DNA from 2 places in the Pseudomonas sp. TWI929 genome. Region 1 is predicted to be linked to the other one. Evidence: riboswitches for the same ligand, from Rfam matches in the RefSeq annotation. Region 1 holds a riboswitch; the other holds the start of a gene.
The links. A riboswitch is a leader RNA that binds a small molecule or an ion and turns the genes downstream of it on or off. The one in region 1 is predicted to bind cobalamin.
Positions count from the first base shown of each region.

Region 1 (3,702 bases):
TTGCCTGCCGGGGCGTATTCGAGTGGTGTTCCGGTCACGGCATTTTCCAATTACAAGGAAGAAGCCGAAACCTTGTTCATGCCGGGTGCCTACTTTCAGATCGAGTACATTGGCCAGATTACTGGGGCCGACTATCGCTTTGTCAACGTTCGCTTGCGCCAGGTATCCAAGCCGACGTCCGGCCCGGTGTATGACTTGCGCACTGGCGAGTTGTTTGTCAGGGAAGCCTATGTTGAACGCCTGGGCAACTCACAATTGGTCGAACGGTTTTTCCCCGCCTGAGGTTGCAGGCGGTTGGCACCTCACGCCTGTTTGATCAGCAACGCTACCCCGGGGAAGTACTGGCCTGATTCGTTGTGCAGTTTGCGGTAGGCATACGGGAAGTACCAGGCGATGACACAGGCAGTGTGCTTCTGCAAGTCATCGACCAGGTCTTGCAACTCCTCGGGGCTGGCGTGCTGGCCTGCCTTCCAAGGGGTTATGAACAGTGCCCCGGCTTTCAGTTGGCTGGGGTAGGCCACTTGGCGAGCGAGGGCAGCGGTTTGTTGGAGAGCGGGTGCCATGTCCAGCTTGGCGAGCCTTGGCCAGCGTTGGCTGATGCTCAGATGCAGCACTTCGTCAGCACTGCTGATCGACAGGTCGCAGCGCCCTTCATAATCACCTTCGTCGCGCTGTTTCTTGCCGACAAATTGTTCCAGCGCCACCAATTCAGCCTGCCAGGCCGCCGCAGCCAGTAACCCGGTGTTGGCGGCCGCGCCATGCCAGTACGGGGCTTCGGCATCGCCGGCAAACTGGTTGAAGCGGTCGATGCAGTCGATCCAGCGATCCAGCACCAGGCTGAGGAACTGCAGGTTTGCGTTGTTGATGATCTGGCCTCGCATGCTGCGCTCTCCTGTTGTGGTTGTGGTCGCGTACAGTTGAGAGTGATGGCTATGTGATATCAGTTTGGCACAGGCTGGCAAATTAGCCATTACCCACGGCCTTGCCTGTTTGTCCGTGGGGCGCCCGCTTCGATTGACGCTCCGGATGCAACCCTCTAACCTTCGCGCGTGTTTCAGGTGCCCTGCCAGCCCCGTCTGGGCAGGGTGAAACTGGGAAGCCGGTGGGCGCCAGCATGGCGCGATTCCGGCGCTGCCCCCGCAACGGTAGGTGAGTCGCGGCCGCGCAGGGCCACTGGGTGTAAGCCCGGGAAGGCGCGCAGGCCTGGGCCAAGGCCCGCTCACAAGCCCGGAGACCGGCCTGATATCTGCCAACGGCATCACGGAGGGTGATGCGCGGTGCACCGTGACGCCTTGCCACGGCCCCTGCGCGTTCTCCGTATGCCCGCCTATTACCTGTCGCCGCGCGTTGCCGTGGCGCCAGCCTGCGGAGAACCCTGATGAGCGAACCCACCGAACGCGACGAACGCCACCTGGCGCGCATGCAGCGCAAAAAGGCGATCATCGACGAACGCATCGCCAATTCCCCCAACGAATGCGGTCTGCTGCTGGTGCTGACCGGCAATGGCAAGGGCAAGAGCAGCTCGGCCTTCGGCATGCTCGCGCGCGCCCTGGGCCATGGCATGCAGTGCGGTGTGGTGCAGTTTATCAAGGGCCGCAACAGCACCGGCGAAGAGCTGTTCTTCCGCCGCTTCCCCGAACAGGTGCGTTACCACGTGATGGGCGAGGGCTTTACCTGGGAAACCCAGGACCGCCAGCGCGACATCGCCGCCGCCGAAGCCGCCTGGGCGGTGTCGCGCCAGCTGCTGCAGGACCCGAGCGTGCAGTTCGTGGTACTGGATGAGCTGAACATTGCCCTCAAGCATGGCTACCTCGACCTTGATCAGGTGCTGTCCGATATCCAGGCTCGCCCGCCAATGCAGCATGTGATCGTCACCGGCCGAGCGGCCAAACCCGAAATGATTGAGCTGGCCGATACCGTGACCGAGATGGGCATGCTCAAGCACGCCTTCCAGGCTGGCATCCGCGCACAGAAGGGCGTCGAACTGTGAGTCAATCGCGCCATTGCCCCGCGGTTCTGATCGCGGCTCCGGCCTCTGGCCAGGGCAAGACCACCGTCACCGCCGCCCTGGCCCGCCTGCACCGCAACCTCGGGCGCAAGGTGCGCGTGTTCAAGTGCGGTCCCGACTTTCTCGACCCGATGATCCTCGAGCGGGCCAGCGGCGCACCGGTGTACCAGCTGGACTTGTGGATGATCGGCGCCGAGGAGAGCCGCCGCCTGCTGTGGGAGGCGGCTGGCGAGGCTGACCTGATCCTGATCGAAGGGGTGATGGGGCTATTCGACGGCACCCCGTCTAGCGCCGACCTGGCGCGTCACTTCGGCGTGCCGGTGCTGGCGGTGATCGACGGCACGGCCATGGCCCAGACCTTCGGCGCCCTGGCCCTGGGCCTGGCGCGCTACCAGGCCGACCTGCCGTTCGCCGGCGTGCTGGCCAACCGGGTGGGCAGCCTGCGCCACGCGCAATTGCTGGAAGGCAGCCTGACCGAAGGCCTGCGCTGGTACGGCGGTTTGTCCCGCGAGCGCGGCATCGAGCTGCCCAGCCGCCACCTGGGCCTGGTGCAGGCCAGCGAGCTGAATGACCTGGATGACCGCCTGGATGCTGCTGCCGAGGCGCTTGGGGCCAGCTGTGACGCGGCCTTGCCGCCGCCAGTAACCTTTGCCGAGCCTGAGCCGCAAGCCTGTGCGGCCTCGCTGGCCGGTGTGCGCATCGGCGTGGCGCGAGACGAAGCGTTTGCCTTCACCTATGGCGCCAACCTCGACATGCTGCGCAACCTGGGTGCCCAGCTGGAATTCTTCTCGCCGCTGCATGATTGCGAGCTGCCAGTGGTAGACAGCCTGTATCTGCCGGGCGGTTATCCCGAACTGCATCACCAGGCGCTGGCCGCAAACGCGCCGATGTGCGAAGCGATCCGTGCCCATCACGCCCAGGGCAAGCCGTTGCTGGCCGAGTGCGGCGGAATGCTGTACCTGCTCGATGCCCTGACCGACGTGGCCGGCGAACGTGCCGAGCTACTCGGCCTGCTGCCAGGCGAGGCGACCATGCAGAAGCGCCTGGCGGCCCTGGCGCTGCAGGCGGTAGAGCTGCCCGAAGGCACCTTGCGCGGGCACACCTATCACCACTCGCTGACCAGCACCGCGCAGGAGCCGATTGCCCGTGGCCTTAGCCCCAACGGTGGGCGTGGCAACGAAGCGGTGTATCGCCTGGGGCGGCTGACGGCTTCCTACGTGCACTTCTACTTCCCCTCCAACCCGGATGCGGCGGCGGCGCTGTTGCGACCATGAGTGAACACGCCTATAGCGACGCCGAGCGCGCCGCGATCTACCGGGCCATCGGCGAGCGCCGTGACATGCGCCATTTCGCCGGGGGCGAGGTAGCGCCGGAACTGCTTGGCCGCCTGCTGGCCGCCGCGCACCAGGCGCCCAGCGTTGGCCTGATGCAGCCCTGGCGTTTCATTCGCATTACCCAGCGCGACCTGCGCACACGCATCCAGGCCTTGGTGGAGGCGGAGCGGGTGCGCACCGCTGAGGCGCTCGGTGAGCGTTCGGATGCCTTCATGAAGCTGAAGGTGGAGGGCATCAACGACTGTGCCGAGCTGCTGGTGGCCGCCTTGATGGACAACCGCGAGCCGCACATCTTCGGCCGCCGCACCCTGCCGGAAATGGACCTGGCCTCGCTGGCCTGCGCCATCCAGAACCTGTGGC
Region 1 covers NZ_JBDJLK010000009.1:71,149-74,850, forward strand. Annotated here, with positions in the region: gene ABE456_RS06710 (DUF6543 domain-containing protein) at 1-282, shown strand, start outside; gene ABE456_RS06715 (hypothetical protein) at 303-881, opposite strand; cobalamin riboswitch at 1,040-1,258, shown strand; gene cobO (cob(I)yrinic acid a,c-diamide adenosyltransferase) at 1,379-1,990, shown strand; gene ABE456_RS06725 (cobyrinate a,c-diamide synthase) at 1,987-3,282, shown strand; gene bluB (5,6-dimethylbenzimidazole synthase) at 3,279-3,702, shown strand, end outside.

Region 2 (3,702 bases), on a different contig from region 1:
AGCAAGGCCATCAGGACATTGAACAGCATCAGCCAGCGCGGGTTCTGCAACAGGTTGCGCAGGGCGCTGCCGAACATCACCCACACACCCACGCTTGGCAGGTTGACCAGGGCGAACAAGGCAGCAATGACGATCACATTGGTCACATAGCCCTGCGCCGGCGTGTAGGTGGTAATCGCCCCCACCGCCATCACCCAGGCCTTGGGGTTTACCCACTGGAAGGCTGCCGCGCCCCAGAAGCCCAGCGGTTGGCGTGCGCTGGATGAAGCCGTGCCGACCGGCCCGGAGGTGGCGATCTTCCAGGCCAGGTACAGCAGGTAAGCGGCGCCGGTGTAGCGCAGCACTGTGTATAACGGCGGCCAGGCCTTGAACACCTCACCCAGGCCCAGGCCGACGGCCAGTACCATCACCATGAAGCCACAGCTGATACCCAGCGCGTGGGGGATCGAGCGACGCACGCCAAAGTTCACCCCCGAGGCCAGCAACATGGTGTTGTTGGGCCCAGGGGTAATGGAAGACACGAAGGCAAACAGCACGAAGGCAGTCAGCAAGTCGGCAGAGGCAAGCATGGCGGGCATTCCACTTTCTTGATAGGTGCTGTCACACTAACGGAGTCGCCCTCTCTTGCGACCGATACAGTTCTAATAAATTATGTAGATACACATTACTGTACCGCCACTTGGATCAAGGAAGCCGTCCCCATGAGCCTCACCATTCGACCTGCCGTTCGTACCGATGCCGAGCAGATCCTGGCCTTCATCACTGAACTGGCCGAGTACGAGCGCGCCCGCCACGAAGTGGTCGCCAGCCTTGCCGACATCGAGCACAGCCTGTTCGACGAAGGCAGCACCGTGCACAGCCTGATGTGCGAACGCGATGGGCGGGCTATCGGTTTTGCGGTGTACTTCTACAGTTACTCGACCTGGCTGGGGCGCAATGGCATTTACCTGGAAGACCTTTACGTGACGCCCGAGCAGCGCGGTGACGGCGCCGGGCGGCAGTTGCTGCAGCACATTGCCCGCGAGGCAGTGGCGAACAACTGCGGGCGGCTGGAGTGGAGTGTGCTGGACTGGAACGAGCCGGCGATCGGCTTCTATGAGAAGTTGGGGGCCGAGGCGCAGGACGAGTGGGTGCGTTACCGGTTGGATGGGGAGAAACTGGCGGCGTTTGCCCGGGGTTGATTGGGCAAACTGGCTGCTGTCTGTCGCCTGTGCCGGCCCCTTCGCGGGCGCGCCCGCTCCCACAGGGTACGCGGAGCAGCTGCCAGCACAGTTATCTGCGTGACAGCGCAGCCCAAAGGGCTGGGCAATCTCCTTCAGCTTATGGGTTGCTGCTGCGGTACTTGGCAATTGACGCCAAGCCCGCCCCATGCTCTCCTTACACCTCACGTTCAGGTGCCCCCAATGGGGGTGAAACGGGAAACCGGTGCGTCGCAGGCCCTGCAAACAGGGCCGGACAAGGCCGGTGCTGCCCCCGCAACGGTAAGCGAGCGAAGCGTCTATACCACTGTGCCCGGTAGTTCGGCATGGGAAGGTGACGCCTTCCAGGAGCCCTGCTCCTCCTCGCAAGCCCGGAGACCGGCCTGGCGTTCATGAACACCCCGCGGTGGGCGGGCGCTGTTGCATTCCCCTGGGCAATCATGCCCGGGGCTGCCGCGCTCGCCCGTTGCCCACAAAAAAGCAGAGGAACGCGTCATGCCCGTCACCAGCGCCAAGCAGCACAGCCTTGCCACCCCGGTCACCCTCAGTCAGCGTGTAGTCATCGCCGTCGGCGCCAGCCTGCTGGGCCTGTGCCTGGTGTACTTCGCCGGCTTCTCGCACATCGAGGCCGTGCACAACGCCGCCCACGACACCCGCCACAGCGCCGCCTTCCCCTGCCACTGAGTACGCCCGATGATTACGCGCATTGCCCGTACCGCGGGCTTCAGCGGGCTGCTTGCTGCCTTGCTGCTGACCCTGCTGCAGAGTTTCTGGGTCGCCCCGTTGATTCTCGAGGCAGAAACCTACGAGTCTGCGGCACCGGCCGCACACCACGAACATGGCAGTGAAGTGGCCGCCCATGAACACAGTGCCGAAGCCTGGTCGCCGGAAGACGGCTGGCAGCGCGTGCTGTCTACCACCGGTGGCAACCTGGTGGTCGCGGTCGGCTTCGCCTTGATCCTCACCGCCCTGTACAGCCTGCGCGAGCCCAAGCGCGCCGGCACTGGCGCATTGTGGGGGCTGGCCGGCTTTGCCGTGTTCTGCCTGGCCCCGACCCTGGGCCTGCCACCAGAACTGCCAGGTACTGCGGCCGCCGACCTGGGGCAACGCCAGGCCTGGTGGGTTGGCACAGCCAGCGCTACAGCCCTGGGGCTGGCCATGCTGGTATTCGCCCGCCACTGGCTGCTGAAGGCGCTGGGCGCCGTGCTGCTGGTCATTCCCCATGTAATCGGCGCACCGCAGCCCGAAGTGCACGAAAGCCTGGCCCCCGAAGCACTGGAAACCCAGTTCAAACTGGCCTCCTGGCTGACCAACGCCGCCTTCTGGCTGGCCTTGGGCCTGCTCAGCGCATGGCTGTTCCGCCGTTCCAGCCAGGCCTGATGCCGGTTTTTTACGCCGGTTTCGGTTGCCGCCGGGGTTGCCCGGCGGATACCCTGCAAACCTTGCTGCGCCAGGCCTTGGAACACCAGGGCCTGGCGTTGGCCGATCTACGCGGTATCGCCAGCATTAGCCTTAAGGCCGACGAACCCGGCTTGCAGCAACTGGCCGATCGCCTCGGTTTGCCCTTGGTGCTGTACCATGGCGCGCAACTGCAACCCTACGAACCATTGCTCAGCCATCGTTCTGCCGCTGCCCATGCCCATAGCGGCTGCTGGGGCGTGGCGGAGAGCGCTGCCCTGGCCCTGGCCAGCCAGTGGCTTGGCACTGCCCGGTTGCTGCTGCCCCGTCAGGTACTGGGTCCGGCCACGCTCGCCCTGGCCTGCTGAACGCTTCATATCCTTTTCTTGCAAGGACTTTCCATGACCGTCTACTTCATCGGCGCCGGCCCCGGCGACCCGGAACTGATCACGGTCAAGGGCCAACGGCTGATCCGCCAGTGCCCGGTGATCATCTATGCCGGCTCACTGGTACCGGCCGCCGTGCTCGAAGGCCACCAGGCCGAGACCGTGATCAACAGTGCCGAGCTGCACCTGGAGCAGATCATCGCGGCCATGCGCAACGCTCACGAACAAGGCCAGGATGTGGCCCGGGTACATAGCGGCGACCCAAGCCTGTATGGCGCCATCGGCGAGCAGATCCGCCACCTGCAGGTGCTGGGCATCGATTACCAGATCATCCCCGGCGTCACCGCCACGGCGGCCAGCGCCGCCCTGCTCGGCTGCGAACTGACCCTGCCACAAGTGGCGCAGACGGTAATCCTCACCCGCTATGGCGACAGCTCACCGATGCCACCGGGCGAGCAACTGGGCGACCTGGCGCGCCATGGCAGCACCTTGGCGATTCACCTGGGGGTCAAGCACCTGGCGCGCATCGTCGATGAGTTGCTACCGCATTACGGCGCGCACTGCCCGGTGGCGGTGGTCCATCGCGCCACCTGGCCAGACCAGGACTGGGTGCGCGGCACCCTCGGCAATATTGTCGAACGCGTTGCGGCCAAGGCCTTCCGGCGCACGGCGCTGATCCTCGTGGGCCACGTGCTGGGCGACACGCCGTTCGCCGAGTC
Region 2 covers NZ_JBDJLK010000014.1:24,511-28,212, forward strand. Annotated here, with positions in the region: gene ABE456_RS08865 (LysE family translocator) at 1-578, opposite strand, end outside; gene ABE456_RS08870 (GNAT family N-acetyltransferase) at 702-1,181, shown strand; cobalamin riboswitch at 1,376-1,601, shown strand; gene ABE456_RS08875 (CbtB domain-containing protein) at 1,695-1,883, shown strand; gene ABE456_RS08880 (CbtA family protein) at 1,893-2,579, shown strand; gene ABE456_RS08885 (cobalamin biosynthesis protein) at 2,579-2,965, shown strand; gene cobM (precorrin-4 C(11)-methyltransferase) at 2,999-3,702, shown strand, end outside.
Region 2: linked by a shared signal. The riboswitch ahead of ABE456_RS08875 (CbtB domain-containing protein) and the one ahead of cobO (cob(I)yrinic acid a,c-diamide adenosyltransferase) in region 1 are both predicted to bind cobalamin.